One region of the Streptomyces sp. KM273126 genome, then DNA from elsewhere that is predicted to be linked to it. Evidence: riboswitches for the same ligand, from Rfam matches in the RefSeq annotation. Region 1 holds a riboswitch; each other region holds the start of a gene.
What was found. A riboswitch is a leader RNA that binds a small molecule or an ion and turns the genes downstream of it on or off. The one in region 1 is predicted to bind thiamine pyrophosphate.
Positions count from the first base shown of each region.

Region 2: it holds a riboswitch for thiamine pyrophosphate, as region 1 does, so the genes downstream of both, thiC (phosphomethylpyrimidine synthase ThiC) here and thiO (glycine oxidase ThiO) in region 1, are expected to answer to the same signal.
Region 3: it holds a riboswitch for thiamine pyrophosphate, as region 1 does, so the genes downstream of both, E0500_RS18265 (thiamine ABC transporter substrate binding subunit) here and thiO (glycine oxidase ThiO) in region 1, are expected to answer to the same signal.

Region 1 is NZ_SJXB02000002.1:414,182-423,857, reverse strand. It holds gene E0500_RS32480 (NAD(P)/FAD-dependent oxidoreductase) at 1-83, shown strand, start outside; gene E0500_RS32475 (hypothetical protein) at 231-1,169, opposite strand; gene metF (methylenetetrahydrofolate reductase [NAD(P)H]) at 1,232-2,155, opposite strand; gene thiE (thiamine phosphate synthase) at 2,318-2,965, opposite strand; gene E0500_RS32460 (Rv2175c family DNA-binding protein) at 3,102-3,467, opposite strand; gene E0500_RS32455 (NAD(P)/FAD-dependent oxidoreductase) at 3,592-4,815, opposite strand; gene E0500_RS32450 (hypothetical protein) at 4,848-5,207, opposite strand; TPP riboswitch at 5,300-5,411, shown strand; gene thiO (glycine oxidase ThiO) at 5,409-6,575, shown strand; gene thiS (sulfur carrier protein ThiS) at 6,632-6,832, shown strand; gene E0500_RS32435 (thiazole synthase) at 6,836-7,630, shown strand; gene pknB (Stk1 family PASTA domain-containing Ser/Thr kinase) at 7,740-9,653, shown strand.
Region 2 is NZ_SJXB02000001.1:2,002,928-2,012,603, forward strand. It holds gene E0500_RS08610 (LacI family DNA-binding transcriptional regulator) at 68-1,180, shown strand; gene E0500_RS08615 (metallophosphoesterase) at 1,402-2,496, shown strand; gene E0500_RS08620 (hypothetical protein) at 2,691-3,563, shown strand; partial or broken gene E0500_RS43630 (thiamine biosynthesis protein ThiC) at 3,877-3,987, opposite strand; gene E0500_RS08625 (hypothetical protein) at 3,998-4,522, opposite strand; gene thiC (phosphomethylpyrimidine synthase ThiC) at 4,850-6,697, opposite strand; TPP riboswitch at 6,691-6,847, opposite strand; gene E0500_RS08635 (YibE/F family protein) at 6,919-8,451, shown strand; gene E0500_RS08640 (SsgA family sporulation/cell division regulator) at 8,517-8,954, opposite strand; gene E0500_RS08645 (helix-turn-helix domain-containing protein) at 9,053-9,676, opposite strand, start outside.
Region 3 is NZ_SJXB02000001.1:4,227,640-4,237,315, reverse strand. It holds gene E0500_RS18275 (ABC transporter ATP-binding protein) at 1-451, opposite strand, end outside; gene E0500_RS18270 (iron ABC transporter permease) at 452-2,053, opposite strand; gene E0500_RS18265 (thiamine ABC transporter substrate binding subunit) at 2,098-3,183, opposite strand; TPP riboswitch at 3,273-3,378, opposite strand; gene rlmN (23S rRNA (adenine(2503)-C(2))-methyltransferase RlmN) at 3,398-4,504, opposite strand; gene E0500_RS44980 (NUDIX hydrolase) at 4,855-5,421, opposite strand; gene E0500_RS18250 (phosphatidate cytidylyltransferase) at 5,487-6,620, opposite strand; gene frr (ribosome recycling factor) at 6,620-7,177, opposite strand; gene pyrH (UMP kinase) at 7,333-8,091, opposite strand; gene tsf (translation elongation factor Ts) at 8,297-9,133, opposite strand; gene rpsB (30S ribosomal protein S2) at 9,309-9,676, opposite strand, start outside.

The sequences.
Region 1 (9,676 bases):
GCGGTCTGCCGCACGCGGGCATGTCGGGCGCCCTGGTCTCGGGCCTGATCGTGGAGGGACAGGACTTCCGGGGGTCTCAGTGACGCCCGCCCCGAAGTGCCGCTGGTACCGGTTCCGCTAGTCCGGTACCGCTGGTGCCGGTGCCGGTGCCGGTGCCGGTGCCGGTGCCGGTGCCGGTGCCGGTGCCGGTGCCGGTGCCGGTGCCGGTGCCGGTGCCGGTGCCGGTGCCGCTAGTACCTGTACCGCTGCTCGTCGTACCCGTTCCCGCCCCCGCCGTTCCCCTGGGCGTTGCCGTGGCCGTTGCCCTGGTACGGATACGGCTGCTCCGGCGGGAGTTCGCCGCTCAGCGGGTCGTCGGTGGTGCGCTGCTGCGGGACCCACACGCCGCCCGGCGGGGTCTCGCCGTATCCGCCGGTGGCGTACTGGTCCTGGCCGTAGCCCTGCTGGCCGTACGCCTGCTGGCCGCCATAGGCGTTGTCGTACGTGGTGCCGCCGTAGGACTGTGCGCCGTTGTACGGGTCGGAGTAGGCGGCGTACTGCTGCTGCGCCTGGTCGTAGCCGTACTGCTGCTGGTCGTAATCGGAGTAGCCCTCGTACCCGAAGGCCTGGTCCTGGGACTGGGCCTGAGCGGCGGCCGCGTAGGACGGGTCGGTGGCGGCTGCGTAGGCGGCGTCGTTGTAGACGCCGTAGGTGCCGGTCTCGTCGGGCATGGGCTGCGGCGAGTAGACGGTGGTCTCGGCCGGGGAGGCGGGCCGCTGGGGGCGGGCGAAGACGTCGTCGTCGCCGTCGGGTCCGTCGTCCTGGCGGTACGTTCCGGCAGTTGTCGTCTGGAGGTCGGGGACCTCCAGGTCGGGCACCTCGGGCACATCGGGGTCCGGCTCGCCGCGACCGCGCTTGCCGCTGCCGTCCTCACCCGGGCGCTTGAAGGCCCAGCCGGCCTCGAAGCCGCGGCGGAAGGACAGCGTGACGAACGTCTGCCCGACCGCGAAGGCGGCGGCGCCGAGGCCGATGACCACGACGTTGGCCATCAGGACGCCGAGGACGACACCGAGGAAGCCCGCGAAGGCGAGCAGCCGCCAGCGCAGCCTCGCCTTGTACTGCAGCAGCACCTCGCCGAGCAGCCACAGCGCGACGATGCCGAACGCGATGTAGAGGATCGTCCAGCCCATGTACGCCACTCTCCCTGCGGCCGTGGCCGCTCTGCCCTTTTTAGTCGTACGCGGCTCAGGTCTCAGGCCTGCGGTGGATGGTGCAGACCGAGATTCTCGTAGATTTCCAGCGTCGCGGTCGAGTTGTTGAGCGTGATGAAGTGCAGTCCGGGGACTCCCTCGTCCAGCAGCCTCGCGCAGAACTCCGTTGCGAACTCGATGCCAATGGAGCGTACAGCGGCCGGATCGTCTTTGGCTGTGAGGATCCGCTCTTTCAGGGCGGCCGGGAACGAAGCGTTGCTGAGCTGCGGCAACCGTTCCAGCATCTTCACACTAGTGACCGGCATGACTTCGGGGATCACCGGGGTCGTACAGCCGGCCGCGGCGACACGGTCACGCAGCCGCAGATACGACTCGGGGTGGAAGAACATCTGCGTGATCGCGTAGTCGGCACCGGCCCGGCACTTGTCGACGAAGTGGCTGACGTCGGTGTCCCAGTCCGCGGAGCGCGGGTGCATCTCCGGGAAGGCCGCGACGCCCACGCAGAAGTCGCCCGACTCCTTGATGAGCCCGACGAGTTCCGCCGCGTACGTCAGTCCCTGCGGGTGCGGCACCCAGGCGCCCATGGGGTCGCCCGGCGGGTCGCCGCGGACCGCGAGCATGTTGCGGATACCGGCGTCGGCGTACTGGCCGATGATGTTGCGCAGCTCCGCTTTGGAGTGGTTGACGGCGGTGAGGTGGGCGACCGGGGTGAGCGTGGTGTCGGAGGCGATCTGCTCGGTCGCCTTCACGGTGCCGGAGCGGGTGGAGCCGCCCGCGCCGTACGTCACGGAGACGAAGCTGGGGGCGACCGCCTCGACCCTGCGGAGGGCGTTCCACAGGTTGCGCTCGCCCTTCGCGGTCTTGGGGGCCCAGAACTCGAAGGAGTACGTGGTCCTGCCGTCGGCGAGCATGTCACGCACGGTAGGCGCGCGGTCAGTCCTGGTGGACGCGGTTCCTAGGGCCATACCGGCAGGTTAGCCAGGCCGGGCCGGTCCCCCAACCAGAGCAGGGATTTTCGCCCCGTTTCATCCGCTTGCTGTCCAGCCCTCGGACAGTGGGCCGACAGCCAGGACGGCCGTGCTCGTCGGACTACGCGCCGGACACCGCCGGGCACGGTCCGTCGCGGGCTACGCCGCGCGCAGGCGCTTGGCGAACTCGGACGCCGCCGCTCCGGGGTCGTCGGCCTCGGTGATCGCGCGGACGACCACGACGCGGCGGGCGCCCGCGTCGAGGACCTCGTCGATGTTGCCGAGGTCGATGCCGCCGATGGCGAACCAGGGACGGTCGGTGGCGAGGTCCGCGGTGTACCGGACCAGTCCGAGGCCGGGGGCGCGGCGGCCGGGCTTGGTGGGAGTGGGCCAGCAGGGGCCGGTGCAGAAGTAGTCCACGCCGTCCTGGACGGCGGCAGCGGCGGCCTCCGCCTCGGCGTGGGTGGAGCGGCCGATGAGGACGTCGCCGCCGAGGATGGCGCGGGCTGCCGGGACCGGGAGGTCCCCCTGTCCCAGGTGCAGCACGTCGGAGCGGACGGCGTGAGCGACGTCCGCCCGGTCGTTCACGGCGAGGAGCCTGCCGTGGCGCCGGCAGGCGTCGGCGAACACCTGGAGGTGCTCCAGTTCCTCCGCGGCCTCCATGCCCTTGTCACGAAGCTGCACGATGTCGACGCCGCCGGCGAGGACCGCGTCCAGGAACTCCGGCAGGTCGCCCTGGCGCCTGCGGGCGTCCGTGCAGAGGTAGACGCGGGCGTCGGCGAGCTGTCGGCGGGCGGTGTCGGGCACGGTGGGCTCCCCCGTTGTCGATGGCGTACGGCGTACGGCCACGTGTCGGTGGCGTACGGGCCACGGCCGGGCAGGAGCCCAGCCGTGGCCCGTACGCCGGGCGGCGCATGCGGGTTGTGGGTTCGGGCGACGAGCGTCAGACGGCGAGCGCCTGGGCGCGGCGCTTGACCTCCGTGCCGCGATTCTCACTCAGGGCCTGGGCCGGGGTGCCCGGCAGGCTCGGGTCGGGCGTGAAGAGCCACTCCAGCATTTCTTCATCCGTGAAGCCGTCGTCCCTCAGGAGCGTCAGGGTGCCGGACAGGCCCTTGACGACCTTGTCCCCGTCGATGAAGGCGGCGGGGACGTGCAGCGCGCGGTTCTCACCCCGGCGTACGGCGATGAGCTGGCCCTCCTTGACCAGCTGCCGCACGCGGGTCACCTCGACGTCGAGCATCTCGGCGATGTCGGGGAGGTTCAGCCACGCGGGGACGAGAGCATCGATCTTTGCGTCAATCTCGGTCACGTCATCAAGACTGCCATCCCGGACTGACAGTCGGTAGCCGAGCCGCCTCCGGCGCAGGCCGAGAGTGGGCCGACTGGGGGTGGGCGGGACCGCCCGCCCCCGCCTCGGGCTCGTAGCCGATCGGCTACGCCGTCGCGCCCTTCAGCGGGCGCGAGGGGTCCGCCAGCAGCTCCGGGTCCATGGCCGTGCCCGCCTCGATCAGCCGCCGGCCCTGCGCCAGGTCCCTGGGGCGTCCCACCGCGAGGAGGGCGACCAGGCGCCCCTCGCGCAGCCAGCACACGGACCAGGCGGCACCCGTGGGGTCGCCGCGCCACACGGTCGTGTCGGCCGAGGCGTGGTGACCGGCGTACTGGACGAAGCGGCCGAACTGCTCCGACCAGAAGTACGGGACCGGGTCGTACGGCTCCGGGGACTCACCGATGATGTTGGCGGCCACGGTGCGCGGGCCCTGGAGGGCGTTGTCCCAGTGGTGGACGAGGAGGCGTTCGCCGTACCTTCCCGAAGGGAAGGACGCGCAGTCGCCGACGGCGTGGACATCCGGCGCCGAGGTGCGCAGGTGGTCGTCGGCCACGACCTCGCCGTATGTGCCGAGCTCGATGCCCGAGTCCTCCAGCCACGCCGTCGCCGGGCGTGCCCCGATGCCCACGACCACCGCGCCCGCCGGCACGCGCGAGCCGTCGTCCAGGATCACTGTCCCGTCCTCGACGCGCTCCACGCGCGCGTGGGTGCGCAGGGCCGCCCCGCTGTCCGCGTACCAGGCGGTCATCGGCGCGGCCACCTCGGCCGGCAGTGCCCCCGCGAGCGGGCGGTCGGCGGCCTCGACGACCGTCACCGCGCAGCCCGCCTCGCGGGCGGCGGTGGCGAACTCCGCCCCGATCCAGCCGGCTCCCACGACCACGATGTCGTGCTGCCGGGCCAGGACGGGCCGCAGCCGCTCCGCGTCGTCCAGGGTGCGCAGCAGGTGCACGCCTGGCACGCCCTCGGCGCCCGGCAGCCGGATCGGTTCCGCGCCGGTCGCGAGGACGAGGACGTCGTACGGCACCGGGCCCGTCGCCGTGTCGAGTTCGTGGTCCCCGGGGCGCACGCCCAGCACCTCGCGGCCGAGCTGGAGCTCGATACCGAGCGCCTCGAAGTCGACGTCGAAGGCGGATCCCTCGGCCTTGCCGAGCAGGACGGCCTTGGACAGCGGCGGCCTGTCGTAGGGCTGGTGCGGCTCCGCGCCGATCAGCGTGACGGGGCCCGTGAAGCCCTTCTCCCGCAGGACGACCGCGGTCTGCACCCCTGCCATGCCCGCACCCACGACGACGACCCGTCGCCGGGTCCCTCGTGTCTCGGTCTGCTCGCTCACCTGATCACCATAGACACCTGACAAGTTGTCAGTCAGCGGCCGGGGTCCGTGACCTGTTCCACAACGCTCGTTCCGCTGCCCGGCTGCGACTCCCACTCCCAGGTCTCCTCCAGGCGCACACGCCCGTCGGAAAGCTCGGTCACGAGGGACACGCAGTGCCCCGACGACGTCGTGCCGTCCCGCTTCAGCTGCACGTACCGGAAGTCCAGCCGGTCACCGTCCCGCGTACCCACCAGGTGGCCCCGCACGACATCGCCGCCCGCGTACTCGGCCCAGATCTCACCGTCCTGCTCGTGGTACGTGAACCGGGTGCGGGTGCCCACCTGACCTGGAGCCTGGTCCGCGACGGGGGCGAGGACAAGCCCGTCGAGAGATCTGTGCGAGCTGGCCATGAGCGGAGGCTCCCTTACTGAGGAGAACGGCACGGGCTAGGGTGGCCGACGTGCTGCGTTTCCCGGGGACGGCCCCCGGACCCCCAGCACAGAAGAGTACTCGCGGGAGCCCGGACGCACCGGGCTGAGAGGGAGGCTGGCGGCCTCCGACCGTACGAACCTGATCCGGGTCATGCCGGCGAAGGGAGGGGCTGGACGCCCATGTCGCGTACACATACATCAGACGTCCTCGTCGTGGGGGGCGGCATCATCGGGCTCGTGACGGCTTGGCGGGCCGCACAACGCGGGTTCGGCACGGCGGTCGTGGACCCCGAGCCGGGCGGCGGGGCCGCGCGCGTGGCGGCCGGGATGCTCGCCGCCGTGACCGAGCTGCACTACGGCGAGCAGACGCTGCTGGGCCTCAACCTGGCGTCCGCGCGCCGCTACCCGGACTTCGCGGCCGAGCTGACCGAGGTGACGGGCCTGGACCTCGGCTACCGCCGGTGCGGCACGCTCGCGGTCGCGCTCGACGCCGACGACCGCGCCCACCTGCGTGAACTGCACGCGCTGCAACGGCAGTCGGGCCTTGAGTCGGAGTGGCTGAGCGGACGGGAATGCCGCCGGCTTGAGCCGATGCTCGCGCCGGGCGTACGCGGCGGACTGCGCGTCGACGGCGATCACCAGATCGACCCGAGGCGGCTCGCCAGGGCACTCGTCACGGCCTGTGAGCGCGCCGGGGTGGTCTTCCACCGGATGTGGGCCGAGAGGCTGTCAGTCGTCCGGGAGCGGGCTGCCGGGATCAGGACCGCCGACGGCACCGAACTCGCCGCGGAGCGGGTCGTCCTCGCCGCGGGCAGCCTGAGCGGACGGCTGGCGGGCGTCCCCGACGAGGCCCTGCCGCCCGTACGGCCCGTGAAGGGGCAGGTGCTGCGGCTGACCGTGCCGAAGCGGTACGCGCCCTTCCTGAACCGGACCGTGCGCGCCGTGGTCCGCGGCAGCCACGTCTACCTGGTGCCCCGCGAGAACGGTGAGCTGGTCGTGGGTGCGACCAGCGAGGAACTCGGCTGGGACACCACGGTCACCGCGGGCGGGGTGTACGAACTGCTCCGCGACGCCCACGAGCTGGTCCCCGGGATCACCGAACTGCCGCTCACGGAGACGCGCGCGGGACTGCGCCCCGGCTCCCCCGACAACGCGCCCCTGCTCGGCCCGACCGAGTGCGAGGGGCTGCTCCTGGCGACCGGCCACTACCGCAACGGCGTGCTCCTCACCCCCGTCACCGGTGACGTCATGGCGCATGTGCTCACCACGAGCGAACTCCCCGAGGAGGCGCGCGACTTCACGCCCAGGCGCTTCTGTGCCGCCGCGGTCGAGGAGCAGCCGGCATGAACGACTTCGATTTCGGCTCCGGCTCCGGCTCCGGCGACTCGACCGACGTGACCGACGTGAACGTCTTCGTCAACGGAGAGCGGCGGCGGATCGCCGCGGGCACCGCTCTCGACGCGCTCGTGAGAACCCTCACCGCGGCCCCGTCGGGCGTCGCCGCCGCGCTGAACGAAACCGTCGTCCCGCGCGCGCAGTGGCCGTCCACTCCGCTCTCCGAGGGGGACCGCGTCGAAGTCCTCACCGCCGTCCAAGGAGGCTGACCCATGGCCGACGACCCCTTCGTCCTCGGCGGTACGACGTACTCGTCCCGCCTCATCATGGGCACGGGCGGCGCGCCCAGCCTCGACGTCCTGGAGCGCGCGCTCGTGGCGTCCGGCACGGAGCTGACGACGGTCGCGATGCGCCGTGTGAGCCCCGAGGCGCACGGCTCGGTGCTGTCCGTGCTGCACAAGCTGGGCATCCGCGTCCTGCCCAACACCGCGGGCTGTTTCACCGCGGGCGAGGCCGTGCTGACCGCCCGGCTCGCGCGCGAGGCGCTCGGCACCGACCTGGTGAAGCTGGAGGTCATCGCCGACGAGCGCACCCTGCTGCCCGACCCGATCGAGCTGCTGGACGCCGCCGAGATCCTGGTCGACGACGGTTTCACGGTGCTGCCGTACACCAACGACGATCCCGTGCTGGCGCGGAAGCTCCAGGACGTGGGCTGTGCCGCGATCATGCCGCTGGGCTCGCCGATCGGCTCCGGGCTCGGCATCCGCAATCCGCACAACTTCCAGCTGATCGTGGAGCACGCGCGCGTGCCGGTGATTCTGGACGCGGGAGCGGGCACGGCGTCCGACGCCGCACTCGCCATGGAACTGGGGTGCGCGGGTGTGATGCTCGCCTCAGCCGTGACCCGGGCCCAGGAACCGGTGCTCATGGCCCAGGGGATGCGGCACGCGGTGGAGGCCGGCCGGCTGGCGTACCGGGCGGGACGCATTCCGCGGCGCCATTTCGCGGAGGCGTCGTCGCCGGCGGAGGGGCGCGCACGGCTCGACCCCGAGCGCCCTGCGTTCTGATGTCCAGCGCCTCCGCTGCCGCCGCACAACAGTCACAGGTCTGCTGCATTCCGTCCCCCGGGACACGGGACCGACAGCGCTGACAGTGGCGGCCCCTAGACTCACCTGCGTGGACACGACCCTTCAGGACCCGCTTGTCGGCCAGTTGCTCGACGGCCGCTATCGGATCGACGCGCGGATCGCGGTCGGCGGGATGGCCACGGTCTACCGGGCCATGGACATCCGCCTCGACCGTGTGCTCGCGCTCAAGGTGATGCATCCGACACTGGCCGCCGACGGCACGTTCGTGGAGCGCTTCATCCGCGAGGCCAAGTCCGTGGCGCGGCTCTCCCACCCGAACGTGGTGGGTGTCTTCGACCAGGGGACCGACGGGTCGTACGTCTACCTCGCGATGGAGTACGTCGCCGGGTGCACCCTGCGTGACGTGCTGCGCGAGCGCGGTGCCCTGCAGCCGCGGGCCGCGCTCGACATCCTGGAGCCGGTGCTCGCCGCGCTGGGTGCCGCGCACCGGGCCGGGTTCGTGCACCGCGACATGAAGCCGGAGAACGTCCTGATAGGGGACGACGGCCGGGTCAAGGTGGCGGACTTCGGTCTCGTACGGGCCGTGGACACGGTGACGAGCACCACGGGCCAGGTCCTCGGCACGGTCTCCTACCTCGCCCCGGAGCAGTTGGAGCACGGCACGGCGGACACCCGCGTCGACGTGTACGCGTGCGGGGTCGTCCTCTACGAGATGCTGACCGGCGGCAAGCCGCACGCCGGGGACTCCCCCGCGCGGGTGCTCTACCAGGCGCTGAACGCGGATGTGCCGCCGCCGTCGGCCGCGGTGCCCGGACTGCCGTACGAGCTGGACGAGTTGGTGGCCTCCGCGACCGCCCGCAAGCCCGAGTTGCGCCCGCACGACGCGGTGGCGCTGCTCGCGCAGACCCGGGACGCGCGGGCCACGCTGAGCGCCGAGCAGCTGGACGCGGTGCCGCCGCAGGCGATCGCCGGGGACCATCACAACGGCGAGGACCGGACGAGTGTCATCCCGCGCTCACTGTCCGTGCCCCGGCCGTTGCCGGTCAACGACGACGAGATGAACCGGACGAGCCGGTTCGAGGGTCCTCCGGCCGCGCCCCGGCGGCGTACCGCCACGGCTGTCCGGCGCGGGCCGCTGGCGATCGTCGCGGCCGTCCTGCTCGTGCTCGGTGTCGGCGCGGGTATCTGGTACATCAACTCGGGCCAGTTCACCAAGGTCCCGGCGGTGCTGACGCAGCCCGAGGCGGAGGCGAAGCAGCGGATCGAGGCCGCGGGGCTCGGGGTGAAGACCGAGCGCGCGTTCAGCGACACCGTCAAGCGCGGCCTGGTGATCAGCACCGATCCGGGGCCGAGCGCCCGGATACGGAGCAACGACAAGGTGACACTGACCATCTCCAGGGGCCCCGAGATGGTGACGGTGCCGGACATGAAGGGCCTCCCGCTGAGCGAGGCGAAGTCCCGGCTGCAGAAGCAGGGCCTCGAACCGGGCCTGGTCACACGGGCGTTCAGCGAGGAGGTCCCCAGCGGCGATGTCCTCAGCACGGCCCCGGAGGCCGGCACGGAGCGCCGCTCCGGCTCGGTCATCGCGCTGACCGTCAGCAAGGGCGCGCCGGTGGAGGTGCCGGACGTCACGGGTGAGTCGGTCGAGGACGCGAGGGCGGAGCTGGAGGACGCCGGCCTGAAGGTGAAGATCGCCGAGGAGCGGATCAGTTCCGAGTTCGAGCGGGGCGAGGTCGCCCAGCAGTCGCCGGGCGAGGGCCAGGAGGCCGCCCAGGGCGACACGATCACCCTGACGATCTCCAAGGGCCCCGAGATGGTCGAGGTCCCGGACGTGGTGGGCAACCGGGTGGACGAGGCCAGGCAGAAGCTCGAAGCCGCCGGCTTCCAGGTCGACGAGTCCCGGGGCCTGATCGGACTGTTCGGCGACGAGGTCAAGAAGCAGTCGGTCAAGGGCGGGAAGACGGCCCCCAAGGGCTCCACGATCACGATCGAAATCCGCTGACGAGTCCCTCCGGGGGTCGGGCC
Region 2 (9,676 bases), on a different contig from region 1:
CGTACCTGTCAACGAGCGCATATGCGTCCGCACTACCCCACCGCATGAGCCCTACTATCGGCTCGCCATGACAGCAGCAGGGAAGCACCAGGTGAGCCGGGCAGACACTCCCCGCCGAGGCAGTCGGCCGGGCCGGGCGGGCATCAGAGACGTGGCCGCCGCAGCCGGGGTCTCCATCACGACCGTGTCCGACGCCCTCAACGGCAAGGGCCGGCTCCCGGACGCCACCCGACGCCATGTCCGTGAGGTCGCCGACCGGCTGGGCTACCGCCCGTCGGCCGCGGCCCGAACACTTCGTACCGGGAAGTCCGGGCTGATCGGCCTGACCGTGACCACGTACGGGGATGAACCTTTCACCTTCACCGAGTTCGCGTACTTCGCGGAAATGGCGCGGGCCGCCACCTCGGCCGCGCTCGCCCGGGGCTACGCCCTGGTCATCCTCCCCGCGACCTCGCGCCACGACGTGTGGTCGAACGTGGCCCTGGACGGCACCGTGGTCATCGATCCGTCCGACGAGGATCACGTGGTCGGCGAGCTGGTCCGCCAGGGATTACCGGTTGTCTCCGACGGCCGCCCGGCCGGCTCGCTCCCGGTCGCCGCGTGGGTCGACAACGACCACGAGGCCGCCGTCCTCGGCATCCTCGACCACCTGGCCGACGCCGGCGCCCGCCGGATCGGCCTCCTGACGGGCACCACGACCGACACGTACACCCACCTGTCCACGACCGCGTACCTGCGCTGGTGCGAGCGAGTCGGCCAGGATCCGGTGTACGAGGCCTATCCGGCGCACGATCCGTGCGCCGGAGCAGTGGCCGCCGACCGGCTGCTGGCCCGGCCCGACCGCCCGGACGCCGTCTACGGTCTCTTCGACCCGAACGGCACGGACCTGCTGGCCGCGGCCCGGCGATACGGCCTGCGCGTCCCCGAGGACCTGCTGCTGGTCTGCTGCAGCGAGTCCACCGTGTACGCCAGCACCGAGCCGCCCATCACCACGCTGTCCCTGAAACCGCGCCGGATCGGCACGGCGGTGGTCCAGCTCCTCATCGACGCCATCGAAGGAGTGAAGTCGGACCAGCCGGTTCAGCAGGTGATACCCACGGAGCTGATCGTGCGGACCTCTTCCGAGCGACGCTCGCCGCGCACGACCATCAGCCCGCCCCGGTCACCCGAGGAGGGGTGACCACCGATCGAGGATCCGGTGAGGGCCCTTCGAGGATCCGATGAGGAACTGGGCGGGGAAAGCCCCGCCCAATTCGGGAGAAAACCGTGGTGAACCGGGGTCCTGCGCCATTTCACCACCCCTGGGTCATCACATGGCGCGATCCGCATTCCTATGATGGGCGCACGACACCGCGGGCCGCCACGACCAGGCAGTCCGATCAGGTGCAGATGCGGGCGATGGTGGTGGAGGAGTCGATGACTCAGGGGGCCGGTCAGGGACCCGAGGTGCGGACGCCGACGGTGCGCGATTTTCGCGTACCCGCGTACGTCCACGAGGCCGGTCCCTACGCGCAGGACACACACCCGGGCGAGGTGGTCCCACCCCTCGACGACTCCGAGGACTATCCCGAGGGGTACACGCCCACCCAGCGCGATCTGCCAGTGATCAACCGGGGTGACACCGTTCTGGTCTCCGTCGTCCCCGAGGCCGCGGGGACCGCCCAGCCCGAGACCGGGCAGGGTCGCCTCTACGTCGTCGGAGATGTGCACGGCTACCTCGATCAGCTGGTCGCCGCGCTCCAGGAGAAGGGCCTCGTCGACGCCGAGGGCAACTGGTCCGCGGGCACCGCGCGGCTGTGGTTCCTGGGCGACTTCACCGACCGGGGCCCGGACGGCATCGGCGTCATCGACCTCGTGATGCGGCTGTCCGCCGAGGCGGCCGCAGCCGGCGGCTACTGCAAGGCCCTCATGGGCAACCACGAACTGCTGCTGCTCGGTGCCAAGCGGTTCGGCGACACCCCCGTCAACTCCGGCGCGGGCACCGCCACCTTCCACGCCGCCTGGCTGCTCAACGGCGGCCAGAAGACCGACATGGACCGCCTCCAGGACCACCATCTTCAGTGGATGGCCCGGCTGGACGCCATGGAGCTGGTCGACGGCCACCTGCTGGTGCACTCCGACACCACCGCCTATCTCGACTACGGCGACTCCATCGAGGCGGTCAACGACACCGTCCGCGAGACCATCGCCCGCAACGACGCGGACGAGGTCTGGGACCTCTTCCGCAAGTTCACCAAGCGCTTCTCCTTCCGCGACGAGGGCGGCGCCGACGCCGTCCGCTCCCTCCTCGACGTCTACGGCGGCACGCGCATCGTCCACGGCCACAGCCCCATCCCGTACCTCCTGGGCGAGGTCGGCTCGGAGGACGGCGAGGACGAGTCGGGGCCCGTGGTCGACGGACCGCACATCTATGCGGACGGACTGGCCATCGCCATGGACGGCGGAGTGACCATGGCCGGAAAGCTGCTGGTCCAGCAACTGCCGTTGGACAGCTGAACGTTCTCCGGGCACGTGTCCCCCCACGGAGCACCGCAGAAGAACTGTGCTGGCCAGGGGCCATTTTCTGGAAACCCCCTGTCACCGCGTACCTTCATCGCTCTACCATCGGCTTATCCGTAGCAGGCTCCCCTCCGTTTCTGCCCGACGGCTCGTCAGCATGCCGAGCCACAAGCCCTACGGAGCATCGGGGGATGCACATGAACAGCGTTCCGCAGCACCTGCCGAGCGAGGACCGCCAAGATTTCGAGCGGATCCTCGGCAAGGCGCTGCGCTCCGCACCACACCGCCCGGAACTCGCCGCAGTCGGCCGGCGGCTCAACCCGGAGCAGCTGCGCACCATGGCGCTCAACGCCACCGGGCTCATCACAGCTGCCGCGGCGACCGAATACGACTACTACGTCAAGGTCCGCGAGGAACTGCGCCATCCGGCGCCGTCCAACCCGTCGTCCCGCGAAGGCACCTCCGGCTCGGCCGAGCCGGGCGGCACCGCGGTGGGGCTCGCGACCACCATGGGGGAGACCACCGAGACGGCCGGGGCGGGCGCCGGAGCCATCGTCGCCGTCCTCGCTCCCGTCCTTGCCGGTACCGCCGCGGCGATCTTCCTGCTCGTGGGGTACGTCCTGCAGATGCTCGACCCCGAGCCGGGCATCGCCCAGACCCTCACCACGACCGGGTGGGTCTTCGGGGCGATCACGGCGGCCGCCATCCTCGTGGCCGCAGTCGGCCTCCTCCTCACCGCCCTGCGCAACGGCGCCACCTCGTTGGACGCCGGAGCCCAGGGTGAGTTGAACGACGAGGTGACCCGGGCGAGGGAAGCGTGGCTGGAGGCCCTGCTGGAGCGCGGCATCATGCCGTTCTTCCGCGAGGCCCTCACCGACCCGGGCGCCACCGCCATGGGCCCCACAGTCCCGTCCACCCCGCCCAGCCGCATCCCGAACCTCGGCTACAACCGTCCGGGCTTCAGCAGCCCCGAGGGCGGCCCCGGCGCGGGCCGCCGCCCCGGCTTCTCCAGCCCGGACTTCACGAGCCCGGACTTCGGAGGACCGGACAACCAGCCGGAGTGACGCACCGGGAACCGCCATGCCGGAGCCGCACTCCGGCCCCGGCGGCCTCCCGGAGCATCGCTCCCGCCATGGGCCAGGACCGATCCACGAGCCGGCCTGTGAAGCCGGCCGAGCGAAACGCCTCCGCCGAAGAAGAACCGCACTGGGGTGAGGGCAGCGGCACGGCCGGGTTTCCCGGACACACGCCCGAACAACCCCTTGCCCAGTTCTCTCCCCATCATGAAGCCCCTCCCTCTGAGAGAGCCGAAGAGCTGTCTTCCTCCGCTCTCAGGGAAGCGATGCCCCGGAGAGCCGGGGCATCGAACCCCGCGGCTCAGTCCGCGATCGGCAGATACACCAGGTTCCCACTCGCCGCGAACTCCTTCGACTTCTGCACCATGCCCGCCTCGATCCCGGCCCGGGATCCGCCGTGTTCGCGGCGGATTCACACGACACTAGGCCGATTTATGTGAGTTTATATTTCGTTGGTTACTGATCAGCGAAAGGAATCCCTGAGCCCCCACCACAAAACCAACGAAGGAAGCAACCAAGAGAAGCAGGATCACAAAGGCGAAGAACGTTGAGTGAGGGAAAACCCAGCCACCGACGAGAGACACAGAGAACCCGCCCCCGCAAATGGAAAAGCCCACTCCGACGCGCTTTCTTATCCTTGCGCGCTCTGCAACCAGAGCATCCCACCGCCGATTCCACGCCTCTTGGTGCGCCCGTCTCTTAGACTCCGCCAGCTCCCGCCGGTTGCGCTCCTCCGCCTCACGGCGCTCAACTTTCTCCCGCTCTTCAGCATCCAAGCGCTCTTGCATACGGCGGTAGTAGGAAACTGCTTCTTCAGGCATTTGGGCGCCGATGTTGATATCGCCGAAATCACGCCCTTGAAACACCGGCCCGTCGACTTGCCCACTCAAGTCATTAGTGGTCCTGTCCCCCGGGCCGTGGCCCTTTCCATTCCCGTGCTCTGCCATGAATCAACAGTATCGCCGAATCGGGGGACCCCTCCATCGATCGCGGGAGGTTAGATGACGCTGCCACCGAACGACGCCGACAGGAGGTGCGGAGTGCCGCTGCCTGAGAACGGCGCACCGTGGCCTCCGCCGCAGTTCGCGGCCGAATGCCCGCGCGATGCGCGTCGATGACGCCTGGCACTCCGGCGATCGTGACCGCCTGTCGCGCGTGTACCGCGAGCAGGTTGGCTCCAGCAGTTCAGCGGCCCGCGTCAAGGAAGACACGGTGGTCCGTGCTACCGACTTGCCCTTGGGGCATTTCGAAGCACGGACCGCCCGCAGCGAGGCTCAGTCAGCGATCGGCAGGTACACGCGATTCCCCGCCTCCGCGAACTCCTTCGACTTCTGCAGCATCCCCTCAGCGATCTCCTCGGGCGACGCCCCCTCAGCCGCCGCACCACCGAACCGCTCTGTGATGCTTTTACTAATTTTCATCGAACAGAATTTTGGGCCGCACATGGAGCAGAAGTGAGCCGTCTTGGCGGGTTCTGCGGGAAGCGTCTCGTCGTGGAACTCGCGGGCCGTGTCGGGATCGAGGGCCAGGTTGAACTGGTCCTCCCAGCGGAACTCGAAGCGGGCGTCCGACAGCGCGTCGTCCCACTCCTGTGCGCCCGGGTGTCCCTTGGCGAGGTCCGCCGCATGGGCCGCGATCTTGTAGGTGATGACGCCCGTCTTGACGTCGTCACGATGGGGCAGGCCCAAGTGCTCCTTGGGCGTGACGTAGCAGAGCATCGCTGTGCCCCACCACGCGATCATCGCGGCACCTATGCCCGAGGTGATGTGGTCGTACGCCGGCGCGACGTCGGTGGTCAGCGGGCCGAGCGTATAGAACGGCGCTTCATCGCAGATCTCCTGCTGAAGGTCGATGTTCTCCTTGATCTTGTGCATCGGGACGTGCCCCGGGCCCTCGATCATGGTCTGTACGTGGAAACGCTTCGCGACCCGGTTCAGTTCCCCGAGAGTGCGGAGCTCCGCGAACTGCGCCTCGTCGTTGGCGTCCGCGATCGAACCGGGCCGCAGGCCATCACCGAGCGAGTACGTGACGTCATATGTGGCGAGGATCTCGCACAGTTCCTCAAAGTTCTCGTACAGGAACGATTCCTTGTGGTGCGCCAGGCACCACGCCGCCATGATCGAGCCGCCGCGCGAGACGATGCCGGTCTTGCGGTTGGCCGTCAGCGGTACATACGGCAGGCGCACGCCCGCGTGGACCGTCATGTAGTCCACACCCTGCTCGGCCTGCTCGATGACCGTGTCCTTGTAGATCTCCCAGGTCAGTTCCTCGGCCTTGCCGTCGACCTTCTCCAGCGCCTGGTAGAGCGGCACCGTGCCGATGGGGACGGGGGAGTTGCGCAGCACCCACTCGCGCGTGGTGTGGATGTTGCGACCCGTGGACAGGTCCATGACCGTGTCGGCGCCCCAACGGGTCGCCCAGGTCATCTTCTCGACCTCCTCCTCGATGGAGGACGTGACCGCCGAGTTGCCGATATTGGCGTTGACCTTGACCAGGAACCGCTTGCCGATGATCATCGGCTCGATCTCGGGGTGGTTCACGTTCGCGGGCAGCACGGCCCGGCCCGCCGCGATCTCCTCGCGAACGACCTCGGGCAGGACGTTCTCCCGGAGGGCCACGAACTCCATCTCGGGCGTGATCTCCCCGCGCCGCGCGTATGCGAGCTGCGTCACAGCCTTGCCGTCACGGCTCCGGCGCGGCTGCCTCGGCCGCCCCGGGAACACCGCGTCGAGATTGCGCAGCCCACCCCGCGGTGATGTGTGCTTGATCCCGTCGTCTTCGGGGCGGGCGGGACGGCCCGCGTACTCCTCGGTGTCGCCGCGAGCGAGGATCCAGTTCTCGCGGAGAGCGGGGAGCCCCCTGCGAACATCGGTATCGAGGCTCGGATCGGTGTACGGACCGGAGGTGTCGTACAAGGTGACCGACTGCCCGTTGGTGAGGTGCACCTGACGGACCGGCACCCGCAAGTCAGGGCGTGATCCCCCGACGTACGCCTTGTGCCAGCCGATGGGCTTCCCCTCCTCCTCCGGCATTTCGCCCTGAGATACGGCGAACACCCCGTTCGCCTGGTTGGAGATGTTCGTCTGGCTGGAGACAGGTGTGCGTGCGTCCTTGTTGGTCATGAGACCGAACTCCCTACGCCGGCATTACCCGGTAACAGGTTCAGCGGTCGACGCAGCGGTTTCCGCCCGGCGATGTTCCACGTGAAACATCGCGTCTGCGGAGGTCAGCGCCCTCTCAGCCCGGTGCTCCGAGCTCCCGCGTGTGCAAAGGTGCCTCTACGCTAGCGGCAGATGTGGCGCGGTGAACAGTGGACTCCCGCCGTTCTTGCGATGATCGGTCGGTGACCAGGATGCGACAGCCCCCGCTCCCACCCTCGGAGCCCTCACGCGGACATGGCCCTGGACGCGGCCATGAACGCGGCCCTGATGGCGGGCATGGCTCCGGTGCCGGACATGGATCCGGTGGCGGCTGGGGCCCCGACGGAGGTCACGGTGCCGGTGATGACGGTCACGGGCCCCATGGTGGACAGGGGCAAGGGCAAGGGCACGGCCCGGGTTCCAGCGGGAGCCACGGGCACTCCCACAGCCACGGCCCCGCCGCCCCCGTCTCCCGGCACCTGCGCAAGGTCATCGCCGCGGTGCTCATCCCCTTCGCGACGGCGGTCGTCGTGGGCCTCGTGGTGCTCTGGCCCGGCGGCGCCCCACCGCACGAGCGCACCGGCGTCGGCTTCGACCGGCAGACACAACAGGCCACGGTCACCAAGGTCGAGGAGCTGGACTGCAAGTCCGTGAACGCCTCGGGGACACCCCCGACCGGCGACACATCGACCGCCGAGGGTTCATCCGCTCAGCAGCAGGAAAACGGCACCTGCAAGAAGGCGACGATCACGGTCGACACCGGCAAGGACAAGGGCCGCACCTTCACCGAGATCGTCCAGCCGGATCAGTCACGCCAGCTGGAGCAGGGCCAGGAGGTCGTGGTCGCGTACGAACCCTCGGCGCCCAAGGACCTGCAGTACTCGGTCACCGACGTGAATCGGAAGTTCCCGATGGTGCTGCTCGCCGGGATCTTCGCACTCGCCGTCGTGGCGGTGGGCCGATTGCGCGGTGTCATGGCGCTGGTCGCGCTCACCATCAGCTTCCTGGTGCTGACGTTCTTCATCCTTCCCGCCATCCTGCAGGGCTCGAATCCGCTGGTCGTGGGCGTGGTCGGAGCGAGCGCCATCATGCTGATCGCGCTCTACATGTGCCACGGCCTCTCCGCCCGCACCTCGGTTGCCGTGCTCGGCACCCTGGTCTCGCTGCTGCTGATCGGTGTGCTCGGCTCGCAGTTCATCGGCTGGGCCTCACTGACCGGCAACACGGACGACAACACAGGCCTGATCCACGGCCTCTACCCGTCGATCGACATGAGCGGTCTGCTGCTCGCGGGCGTCATCATCGGTTCACTCGGTGTGCTCGACGACGTGACGGTGACACAGACCTCGGCGGTCTGGGAGCTGCACGAGGCCAATCCGTCGATGGGCTGGCGCGGCCTGTACCGCGCAGGCATCCGCATCGGCCGCGACCACATCGCTTCGGTCGTCAACACGCTCGTCCTCGCCTACGCGGGTGCCGCTCTGCCCCTGCTGCTGCTCTTCTCGATCGCGCAGAGCAGCGTCGGCACGGTGGCCAACAGCGAGCTGGTCGCCGAGGAGATCGTCCGTACGCTCGTCGGCTCGATCGGCCTTGTGGCCTCGGTTCCGGTGACCACTGCCCTGGCCGCGCTGGTGGTCTCGGCCGATCGCCCGACTCCTCAGCCGGCGGCGGCAATGACACCGGCGGCGGCAGCGACACCGGCACGCACCGGGAGGGGGCGCCGCCGCAAGCAGTGACACCGGCATACGAAGTCCCCGCAGCGTGCACGCAGAAGCGTTACGGCACCCCCAAGGCGCGCGGCTCAGCCCGCGCTCTGCTCCTCCGCGAGGATGCGGTCCAGAGCCTCGTCGAGGTGCGTCTCGAAGTCGGCGAGGGAACGCTCCTGCCCGAGCGGCACCAGTTTGTCCGTACGGTCCAGGAACGCCACGAGCGGCGCCGTGCCGGACCGGAACAGCGCCTGGTCACAGCCCACCTGAAGCCGGATCAACACCTCGCCCAACACCTCCGGATCGGCGGGCGCGATATGGACGTCACCGTCACCGCTCGGCCGCCCCACGCCGTCTACCAGCAGCTCTCGCCCGAATGCCCAGGTAACAGGGGCGTCTCCGGGGAGATGGAAGGTCAGCCGCACGGCATAGGGATCACACGTCTCGTACCGCAGCTCCACCGGGATCCGGAAGGAGAGCTCATCCGAGACGAGGAAGCTCATCATGACCTCTGCCTGTACTGACTCGCGCATTCGCCTACCTCGTCAGTTGCCATCGACGGGCCGGGAATCAGCCCTGACACTGCCCGCAGTTTGCTGAAAGTACACGAGAGATCACAAGGAGTGATTTTTCAGATGCTGATAGAGAGCGCGAGTGTCCCCAGTAGCCTTCCGATCTCGTCCTGCAACTGCCGTGCTGCGGGCAGCAGTCGGTCGGACTGATGGAGGGGCAGCGAAATGGCCATGGTCGCGGCGGTCGTTCCCAGCGTGAGGGGGATCGCGGCACAGACCGTCCCCAGCGCGTACTCCTGTCGCTCGACCACCGGTTCCATCCGTCCGATCCGGTTGAGGCGCCATGACAGGGCCTGCTCGTCACGCACCGTGTACGGAGTGATCGCCCGCACGGGATAGCGGTCGAGGTGATCGCTCCGCGCCTCCTCGCCGAGCTGCGACAGCAGACACTGCCCGACGGCGTGCGCATGCCCGGTCTCACGGAAGTCGGCCCACTCCTCGACCGCTGGATTTCCCGGGCTGTCGGCGACGCACATGACCTCGATCTCGCCCTCGCGGTAGACCGCGTAGTACACGGGGGCGCCGATGATGTCCCTCCAGTGCGCGAGGACGTCGCTCACCGTGCTGCGACGTTTCTGCTGCGCCCCGCTGCTGCTGAGCCGCTCGGCCGCCTCACCGAGGAAGAACAGCCCCTTGTCCCGGTGCAGATAGCCCTCGTGCGTCAGCGTGCGCAGCAGGTGGTA
Region 3 (9,676 bases), on a different contig from region 1:
GCCTCGGGGCGAGGGCGCGGGCCAGCGCGACACGCTGCTGCTCGCCGCCGGAGAGGGAGGCCACGGCCCGGCGTTCGGCCCCCGGCAGCCCGACCAGCTCCAGCAACTCCCGGACCCGTGCGGCCCGTTCGCCCTTCGCCTCGCCGTGCATCCGCGGCCCGAATGCCACGTTCCCGCCCACATCGCGCTGCGGGAACAGCTGGTGGTCCTGGAACATCAGGCCGACGCCGCGCTTGTGCGCGGGTACGCCCGTCTGGTCCCGCCCGTCGAGCAGCACCCGCCCGGCGGACAGGGGTTGCAGCCCCGCCACCGCCCGGAGCAGCGTCGACTTTCCGCTGCCGCTGGGCCCGAGTACGCACACGATCTCGCGTTCGGCGACATCGAGGCCGACGGCGTCGAGCACGGCCCGCCCGCCGAAACGGACGGTCGCGTCCTCCAGACTCAACAGCATCTAGAACTCCCCGGTCCGGTTGGTGCGCAGCCGCTCCAGCACCAGCAGCGCCACCGCGCACACCACCATCAGAATCGTCGAAAGGGCCATCGCCTGGCCGTAGTTGAGATCACCGGGCCGACCGAGCAGCCGCGCCACGGCGACCGGCAGCGTCGGACTGTCGGGGCGCGCGATGAACACCGTCGCCCCGAACTCCCCCAGCGACACGGCGAACGCGAACCCGGCCGCGACCAGCAGCGCCCGCCGCACCATCGGCAGATCGACCTCCCGCCACACCCGCCACGGCGACGCCCCGAGCACGGCCGCCGCCTCCCGCAGCCGTACGTCCACGGCCCGCAGCACGGGCAGCATGGTCCGTACGACGAAAGGGACGCCCACCAGCGCCTGGGCGAGCGGCACGAGGATCCAGGAGGAGCGCAGGTCGAGGGGCGGCTCGTCGAGGGCGATCAGGAAACCGAAACCGACGGTCACCGCGGAGACGCCCAGCGGCAGCATCAGCAGCGCGTCGAAGCCGCGGACCAGACGGCCCGCGTCGCGGCGGGTGAGGGCCGCGGCGGCGAGAGAGCCGATCACCACGGCGATGGCGGTGGCGGCGAGGGCGTACTGCAGCGAATTGCCGATCGCCTCGATCGGCGCGACGAGGAAGGTCCCGCCGTCCTCACCGCCCAGCGCCCGGTAGTAGCCGAAGCCGGGTGCGTCCAGGGAGCGTTGCACCAGCACGGCGAGCGGCAGCAGGAGCAGGACGACGACGGTGACGAGGACTCCGGCCAGCAGCGCCCACTGCCCGGCGCCGCGCGGCCGCCGGGCCGTGATGTCCGCGTCGACCAGGCGCAGGGCGGTCTCCCGCCGCCGTACGGTCCAGGCGTGCACGGCGAGGATCGCGACCACGGCCGCGAACTGGACGATCGTGAGCACGGCGGCGGTGGCCAGGTCGAAGATCTCCGAGGTCTGCCGGTAGATCTCCACCTCCAGCGTCGAGAAGGTCGGCCCGCCGAGGATCTGCACCACGCCGAAGGAGGTGAAGGTGAAGAGGAAGACCATCAGCGCGGCGGCGGCCAGGGCGGGCGCGAGGGCGGGCAGGGTGATCCTGCGCCAGGCCTGCAGCGGCGATGCGCCGAGCATCCGTGCGGCCTCCTCCTGACGCGGGTCCAGTTGGGCCCACAGCCCGCCGACGGTCCGTACGACCACCGCGTAGTTGAAGAAGACGTGGGCCAGCAGGATGGCCCACACGGTCGTGTCCAGCCGTACGCCCCACAGCTCGTCGAGGAGCCCGCCACGCCCGAGAAGGGCCAGGAACGCCGTCCCGACAACGACGGTCGGCAGCACGAACGGAACCGTCACGACCGCCCGCAGCACGTGCTTGCCCGGGAAGTCGAAGCGCGCGAAGACATACGCGCCAGGGAGTGCGATCAGCAGCGTGAGGGCCGTCGAAGCGAGCGCCTGCCAGGTGGTGAACCACAGCACGTGCCGGATGTCGGACTGCGCGACCACGTCCACGATCCGCCCGAACCGCCAAGCGCCGTCCACCTTCAGCCCGCGCGCCACGATCGCGGCGACGGGCCAGGCGAAGAACACCGCGAAGAACGCGACGGGCAGGGCCATGAGCCCGAGCCGCGCCGCGCTCCCCGTACCGTTCCCGCCGACGGCTACTTCAGTACGAGTGACGTCCACGACCTGACCCACTGGTCACGGTTGGCGGCGATCTTCGAGGGCGCCATGGTCTCGGGGTCCTTGGCGGCGGGTCCGTACTCGGTGAACTCCTTGGGCACCGACGCCCCCTCGATCACCGGGTGGACGAACATGTTGAGTGGCATGTCCTCCTGGAACTCCTTGCTGACGAGGAAGTCCAGGAACGCCTTGCCGCCCTCGCTGTTCCTGGCGTTGCCGAGCAGTCCCGCGTACTCGATCTGCCGGAAGCAGGTGCCGTACGACACCCCGGTCGGCGCGGTCTCGGGCCTCGGGTCGGCGAAGACGACCTCGGCGGGCGGCGAGGAGGCGTACGAGACGACGAGCGGCCGGTCGGCCTTCGCCTTCCTGCCGCCCGCGGAGCCGGAGAACTCCTCGTTGTACGCCTGCTCCCAGCCGTCGACGACCTTCACGCCGTTCGCCTTGAGCTTCTTCCAGTAGTCCTGCCACCGGTCGTCGCCGTACCTGGCGGCGGTCCCGAGCAGGAAGCCGAGGCCGGGCGAGGAGGTGGAGGCGTTCTCGGTGACGAGGAGGTTCTTGTACTCGGGCTTGACCAGGTCGTCGAAGGAGGTGGGCGGGCTCAGCTTGCGCTTACTGAAGTAAGCCTTGTCGTAGTTGACACATATATCGCCCGAGTCGACGGGCGTGACCCGGTGCTTGTCCTGGTCGACCCGGTACTGCGGCCGGATCTGCTCGGACCCCTTGGCCTCATAGGACTGGAACAGCCCGTTGTCCAACGCGCGGGACAAGAGCGTGTTGTCGACACCGAAGAAGACATCGCCCTGGGGGTTGTCCTTGGTCAGGATGGCCTTGTTGACGGCCTGACCGGCGTCACCGTCCTTGAGAACCCTGACCTTGTACCCGGATTCCTTCTCGAACGCCTTCAGGACGTCCTTGGACGCGGCGAAGGAGTTGTGGCTGACGAGGGTGACGGTCTTCGAACCGGAGTCCGAGCCGCCGCTGCCCGAGTCGGACGACCCGCACGCGGACAGCGTGGCCAGACCGAGCCCGATGGCGGCGGCCACGACCTTCTTGCTGGTACTCACTTGGATTCCTCCTGGGGATGACCAGGAGAAGACGCGGCCCTGCCCGGGATCAACGGACAACTCCGAGATTCCCGGGCAGGGCGCAACAGCTTGAGTGGTGACCGATCTCCCTACCCAGAATGACCTGGGCGAGGTTCAGAGGGTCTGCGGCCCTTGCCGCACTCTCAGCGCTGTGGCGCTCCCCTGCCGGAATATTGAGATGTACGCGCTCAGATTACCGCTCGGTGGCCGCCAGCTGACCGCAGGCCCCGTCGATCTCCTGCCCACGGGTGTCGCGAATAGTCACGGGCACACCATGCGCGGCGATCGCCTCGACGAACGCCTTCTCGTCCTCGGGCCGCGAGGCGGTCCACTTCGAACCGGGCGTCGGGTTCAACGGAATCAGATTGACGTGCACGGGCCTGCCCTTGAGCAGCCGCCCGAGCCGGTCACCGCGCCACGCCTGGTCGTTGATGTCCCGGATCAGCGCGTACTCGATGGACAGCCTCCGCCCGGACTTCGCCGCGTACTCCCACCCGGCATCCAGCACCTCCCGCACCTTCCACCGCGTGTTGACCGGTACGAGGGTGTCGCGCAGCTCGTCGTCGGGGGCGTGCAGCGAGATGGCGAGCCGGCACTTGAAGCCCTCGTCGGAGAACCGGTGAATGGCCGGCACGAGCCCGACGGTGGACACGGTGATTCCCCGCTGGGACAGCCCGAGCCCGTCCGGCTCGGGATCGGTCAGCGCACGAATGGCACCGACGACGCGCTTGTAGTTGGCGAGCGGCTCACCCATGCCCATGAACACGATGTTCGAGAGCCGCGCCGGCCCACCCGGGATCTCTCCATCCCTCAGGGCCCGCATCCCGTCCACGATCTGGTGCACGATCTCGGCGGTGGACAGATTCCGGTCCAGCCCTGCCTGCCCCGTGGCACAGAACGGGCAGTTCATGCCACACCCGGCCTGCGAGCTGATGCACATGGTGACCCGGTCCGGGTAGCGCATCAGCACGGACTCGACGAGCGTGCCGTCGAAGAGCCGCCACAGGGTCTTGCGTGTCGTGTCCTGGTCCGTGGACAGGTGCCGCACGACCGTCATCAGCTCGGGAAGCAGCGCCTCCCGCAGCTTGGCGCGCGAACCGGCGGGGATGTCGGTCCACTGCTCCGGGTCGTGCGCGTACCGCGCGAAGTAGTGCTGCGACAGCTGCTTCGCACGAAACGGCTTCTCCCCGACCGCGGCCACCGCCTCCTTGCGCTCGGCAGGCGTGAGATCAGCGAGATGCCGCGGCGGCTTCTTGGCTCCGCGCGGCGCGACGAAAGTGAGTTCTCCGGGCTTAGGCATGGCCGTACCAGTGTCGCAGATCGTTGTCCGGGTCCCGCACTCGGCGATCACAGCACCGGACGGCTGATCCGGCTTCAGAACAGACTGCCGACCACACCGATGACGCGGGCGCCGTAGTTCTTCAAGCGGTGGGACAAGCGGCAGTACAGCCGCGGCTTGCTCCGCCCGCCCTGTTCGATGAGTGCACCGCAGTATCTGCACTGCAGATCACCGTGATAGGTCCCGTCTTTGTGTAAACGCGCCCGCCCCATGCGCAGGACCCTACCCCAACCGGACGGCCCACCGGGGCGCAGAAGAGGTCGCCGCCCTGTGGACGACGAGCCCTTCGCGTACCCACGGTGCCGGGTCGGCTACCGCCACTCCCAGAAGTGCCTGGAGATCACCGCATCCCAGCAGCCGGAGGCCTCTTCCGTCGTGAAGCTCGTTCCGGGGAGGCCGGAGACCTGGGCGTCGACCGTATGGAGACGGTATTCGCTCGGCAGGCCCGGGTACGAGGGTGAGACGACCTTCTCGACGGCCACCGACAGGGACAGCGGATCGATGGTGACGTCCCTTTCGCGGACTCCGAGTTCCTCGGCCAGGCACCGCAGCACCGCCGCGACCACCGTCTCCCCGGGCTTCATCTTCTCCGTGGGCGGCGAGTTCCTCTTCCGCTCGGCGCCGCCCGCCATCAGCTGCCCGACTTCCGTGAGCTGCTTTCCGTCCTGCCCGATGCGCACGCTGACGACCGAGACGTGGCGAAGCGGCGGGTCGTCCGACAGGGTCGCCTCGCCGGAGGTGATCTCGTCCCACAGGTTCCGTACGGATTTCACGGCGCCGATGCCCCATGACTCGCAGGGAATGCCGTTGCTCCGCAGCCATTCCTGGAGTTCGTCCAGGCTGTGCAGGTCCCGCATACGCCGCACCCCTCCCGTCACGCGGATCCTCCTGCGGTGATCCTACGAACGGAAGGGGTGGTGAGGAGAGAGCGGCGATACGGCGGTCAGCCGGACCCCACGAAGAGGACGAACAGCAGCCACGCCACCGGCGCGGTGGGCAGCAACGAGTCCAGCCGGTCCATGATCCCGCCGTGGCCCGGCAGCAGCGTGCCCATGTCCTTGATGCCCAGATCGCGCTTGATCATCGACTCGCCGAGATCGCCCAGCGTGGCGCTGGCGGCGACCGCGAGGCCGAGGAGCAGGCCCTGCCACCAGGTGCCGTCGTCGATGAGGAACTGCATGCACAGGGCGCCGGCCACCATGGCGAACGCGACCGCGCCGAGCAGGCCTTCGCGGGTCTTGCCGGGGCTGATGCGCGGGGCCAGCTTGTGCGTGCCGAAGCGCCAGCCGACGGCGTACGCGCCCGTGTCGCTGACGACCGTGAGGAGCAGGAACGTCAGGACCCGCCACGGGCCGTCGTGCGCGGTGAGCATCAGCGCGACGAAGGTGGCCAGGAACGGGACGTAGAACGCAGCGAAGACGCCCGCCGTGACGTCCTTGAGATAGTTCTCCGGCGGCTCCGTCATCCTCCAGACCAGGACGGCGAGCGCGGTGAGCGCCATGGCCGCCCACGCGCCTTCGGCGCCCCGTACGTACCCGGCGACGACCATCGCCGCGCCACCGACCGCGAGCGGTACGAGGGGCGCCTTGATGGACTTGCGCTCCTGCAGACGCGACGTGAGCTCCCACAGGCCCACCACCACGGCGACCGCGATCACGCCCACGAAGACGGCCTTGACGATGAACAACGAGGCGACGATCACCGCCCCGAGTCCGATGCCGACCCCTATCGCGGCGCTCAGGTCACGGCCCGCGCTCTTCTTCTGCGGGGTGGGCTGAGGGGCGTCGGGCATGGGCTCCGGCTTCTTCTGCGGCGCGACCCCGTGGGGCTGCGCCGGCGGCATCTCGTCGCGGAACGAAGGGCCGCCCATCCGAGCGGCCCCCCGGTTGTCATCCTGGTTTCCGCCATGCGCGGGGACGTCGGGCACGATGGGCATGGGCTGCTGAGTCTGCGATGGACGCGGACCCACGTGCGCATCGTACGCGGGACCCGCCGGGGCAGCCCTCTGGACAGGCCCGTGGTCGGACGGCCCCCAGTACCCGGCTTGTGGCGGCGCCCCCCAGGAAGACTCGTTCATCAGACTTCGAGCAGCTCCGCTTCCTTGTGCTTGAGGAGCTCGTCCACCTGGGCGACGTACTTCGCGGTGGTGTCGTCGAGCTCCTTCTCCGCGCGACGGCCCTCGTCCTCGCCGACCTCGCCGTCCTTGATCAGCTTGTCGATGGCGTCCTTGGCCTTGCGGCGGACGGAGCGGATGGACACCTTGGCGTCCTCGCCCTTGGTCTTGGCGACCTTGATGTAGTCGCGGCGACGCTCCTCGGTGAGCTCGGGGAACACCACCCGGATGATGTTTCCGTCGTTGCTCGGGTTGACGCCCAGGTCGGAGTCGCGGATCGCCTGCTCGATGTTGCGCAGCGCGCTCTTGTCGAACGGGGTCACCACGGCCATGCGCGGCTCCGGCACCGAGAACGAAGCCAGCTGGTTGATCGGCGTCAGCGCTCCGTAGTAGTCCGCCACGATCTTGTTGAACATCGCCGGGTGCGCACGACCGGTGCGGATCGCGGCGAAGTCCTCCTTGGCGACCACGACGGCCTTCTCCATCTTCTCCTCGGCTTCGAGGAGGGTCTCTTCGATCACCACTTGCTCCTGCGTGTCTTGAGTAGGCCCGGCTGCTGTTCTCTGTCACGTCGGCGGCCGGCTGCGTCGCGTCTTGTTCCTGCACGGTTCCCGACCATCAGAACATTGTCCATCCCCCGGTCAGGGTCCGTCCCCCGGGCAGGGGTGGTTCCCGGTCAGGCCCGGCTGTCCTGTTCACCCACGAGAGTGCCGATCTTCTCACCCTTGACGGCGCGCGCGATATTTCCCTCCGCCAGAAGCTCGAACACGAGGATCGGCAGTTTGTTGTCGCGGCACAGAGTGATCGCCGTGGCGTCGGCGACCTTGAGTTCGCGGGTGATGACCTCGCCGTAGCCGAGGGAGTCGAACTTGACCGCGTCCGGGTTGGTCTTGGGGTCGGAGTCGTAGACCCCGTCCACACCGTTCTTACCCATCAGCAGCGCCTCGGCGTCGATCTCCAGGGCACGCTGGGCGGCGGTGGTGTCGGTGGAGAAGTACGGCATGCCCATACCGGCGCCGAAGATGACGACGCGGCCCTTCTCCAGGTGGCGCACGGCGCGCAGCGGGATGTACGGCTCGGCGACCTGGCCCATGGTGATGGCGGTCTGGACCCGGCTGTCGATGCCCTCCTTCTCCAGGAAGTCCTGGAGGGCGAGGCAGTTCATCACGGTGCCGAGCATGCCCATGTAGTCGGACCGGGCGCGGTCCATGCCGCGCTGCTGGAGTTCGGCGCCGCGGAAGAAGTTGCCGCCGCCGATGACGACCGCGACCTGCGCGCCGTCCCGTACGACGGCCGCGATCTCGCGGGCGATCTTGTGCACCACGTCGGGGTCCACGCCCAGGCCCCCACCGCCGGAGAAGGCCTCTCCGGACAGCTTCAGCAGAAACCGGCCGCGTACTTTGCCGTCATCGCTCTTCTGGGCCTTGGTGGTCATGGGGTTCCCGCCTCTTTCACCTGTTGCACATACGAAGAAGGCCACTGCCGGTGGGGCGTTTCGCATCCCATGCGCGGCAATGGCCTCCTCGTCAATTCTGCTGTCGTCCGTCACGCGTGTACGGGACGGCATACGCGAGCGACACGGACGACTCGGACGACTGCTGTCGACCCTAGCGGGGTCGCGCGTCGATCGCTGTAATGACTCAGATGCCGACCTTGATGCGCGAGAAACGCTTCAGGGTGACACCGGCCTCGTCCAGGATCTTCTGGACGGACTTCTTGTTGTCGAGCGCGTACGGCTGGCCCAGCAGCGTGGCGTCCTTGAAGAAGCCGTTGAGGCGACCCTCGACGATCTTCGGCAGGGCGGCCTCCGGCTTGCCCTCGGCGCGGGTGGTCTCCTCGGCGACGCGGCGCTCGGACTCGACGACCTCGGCCGGGACGTCCTCCTTGGAGAGGTACTTCGGCGCGAAGGCGGCGATGTGCTGGGCGACGCCCTTGGCCACCTCGGCGTTCGGCTTGTCGAGCTCGACGAGGACACCGATCTGCGGCGGCAGGTCGGGCATCGTGCGGTGCATGTACGCCGTCACGAAGCCGTCGGAGAACTGCGCGAAGCGGTCCAGGACGATCTTCTCGCCGAGGTTGGCGTTGGCCTCGTCCACGAACGCCTGGACGGTCTTGCCGGCCTCGATCTCGGAGGCGAGCAGCGCCTCGATGTCGGCCGGGGAGGTCCTGGCGACGTGCTCGGCGATGGCCGTGGCCGCGGCCTGGAACTTCTCGCCCTTGGCGACGAAGTCCGTCTCGCACTTCAGCTCGACCAGGACACCGGAGCTGTTGTCGTCGGCGATGACGGAGACCACGGCGCCGTTCTCGGCGGAGCGGCCCTCGCGCTTGGCGACGCCCTTCTGGCCCTTGATGCGGAGCTCCTCGACGGCCTTCTCGACGTTGCCATCGGCCTCGTCCAGCGCCTTCTTGCAGTCCATCATGCCGGCGCCGGTGAGCTCGCGGAGCTTCTTGACGTCGGCGGCGGTGTAGTTCGCCATGAGTCTGTGAATCTTTCTCGAAGTCTGGAGGATCGAAGATCTACGGGGTTGCGATCCACATACAGCCGTGGATCTCTGACGCGCCGTTGACCTACGGGTGAACGGCGGGAGCGGACTTCACCGCGCCGGAGGCGCTGTGGGATGCAGTGCCGCTCCCGCCGTCAACGCCCTGGTGTCAGGCCTGCTCGGCGTCAGCGGCCGGAGCGGCTTCGGCGGCCGGAGCAGCCTCGGCGGCCGGGGCCTCGGCCGGCTTCTCGGCCTCGGCGGCCGGGGTGGCCTCGGCGGCCGGGGTCTCCTCGGCCTTCTTCTCGCCACCCTCAAGCAGGTCGCGCTCCCACTCGGCGAGCGGCTCGCCCGCGGCCTTCTCGCCCTCGGTCTTGACGCCCGAGCGGGCGATGAGGCCCTCGGCGACGGCGTCGGCGATCACGCGGGTGAGCAGGGTGACGGAGCGGATCGCGTCGTCGTTGCCCGGGATCTTGTAGTCGACCTCGTCGGGGTCGCAGTTGGTGTCGAGGATGGCGACGACCGGGATGTTGAGCTTCC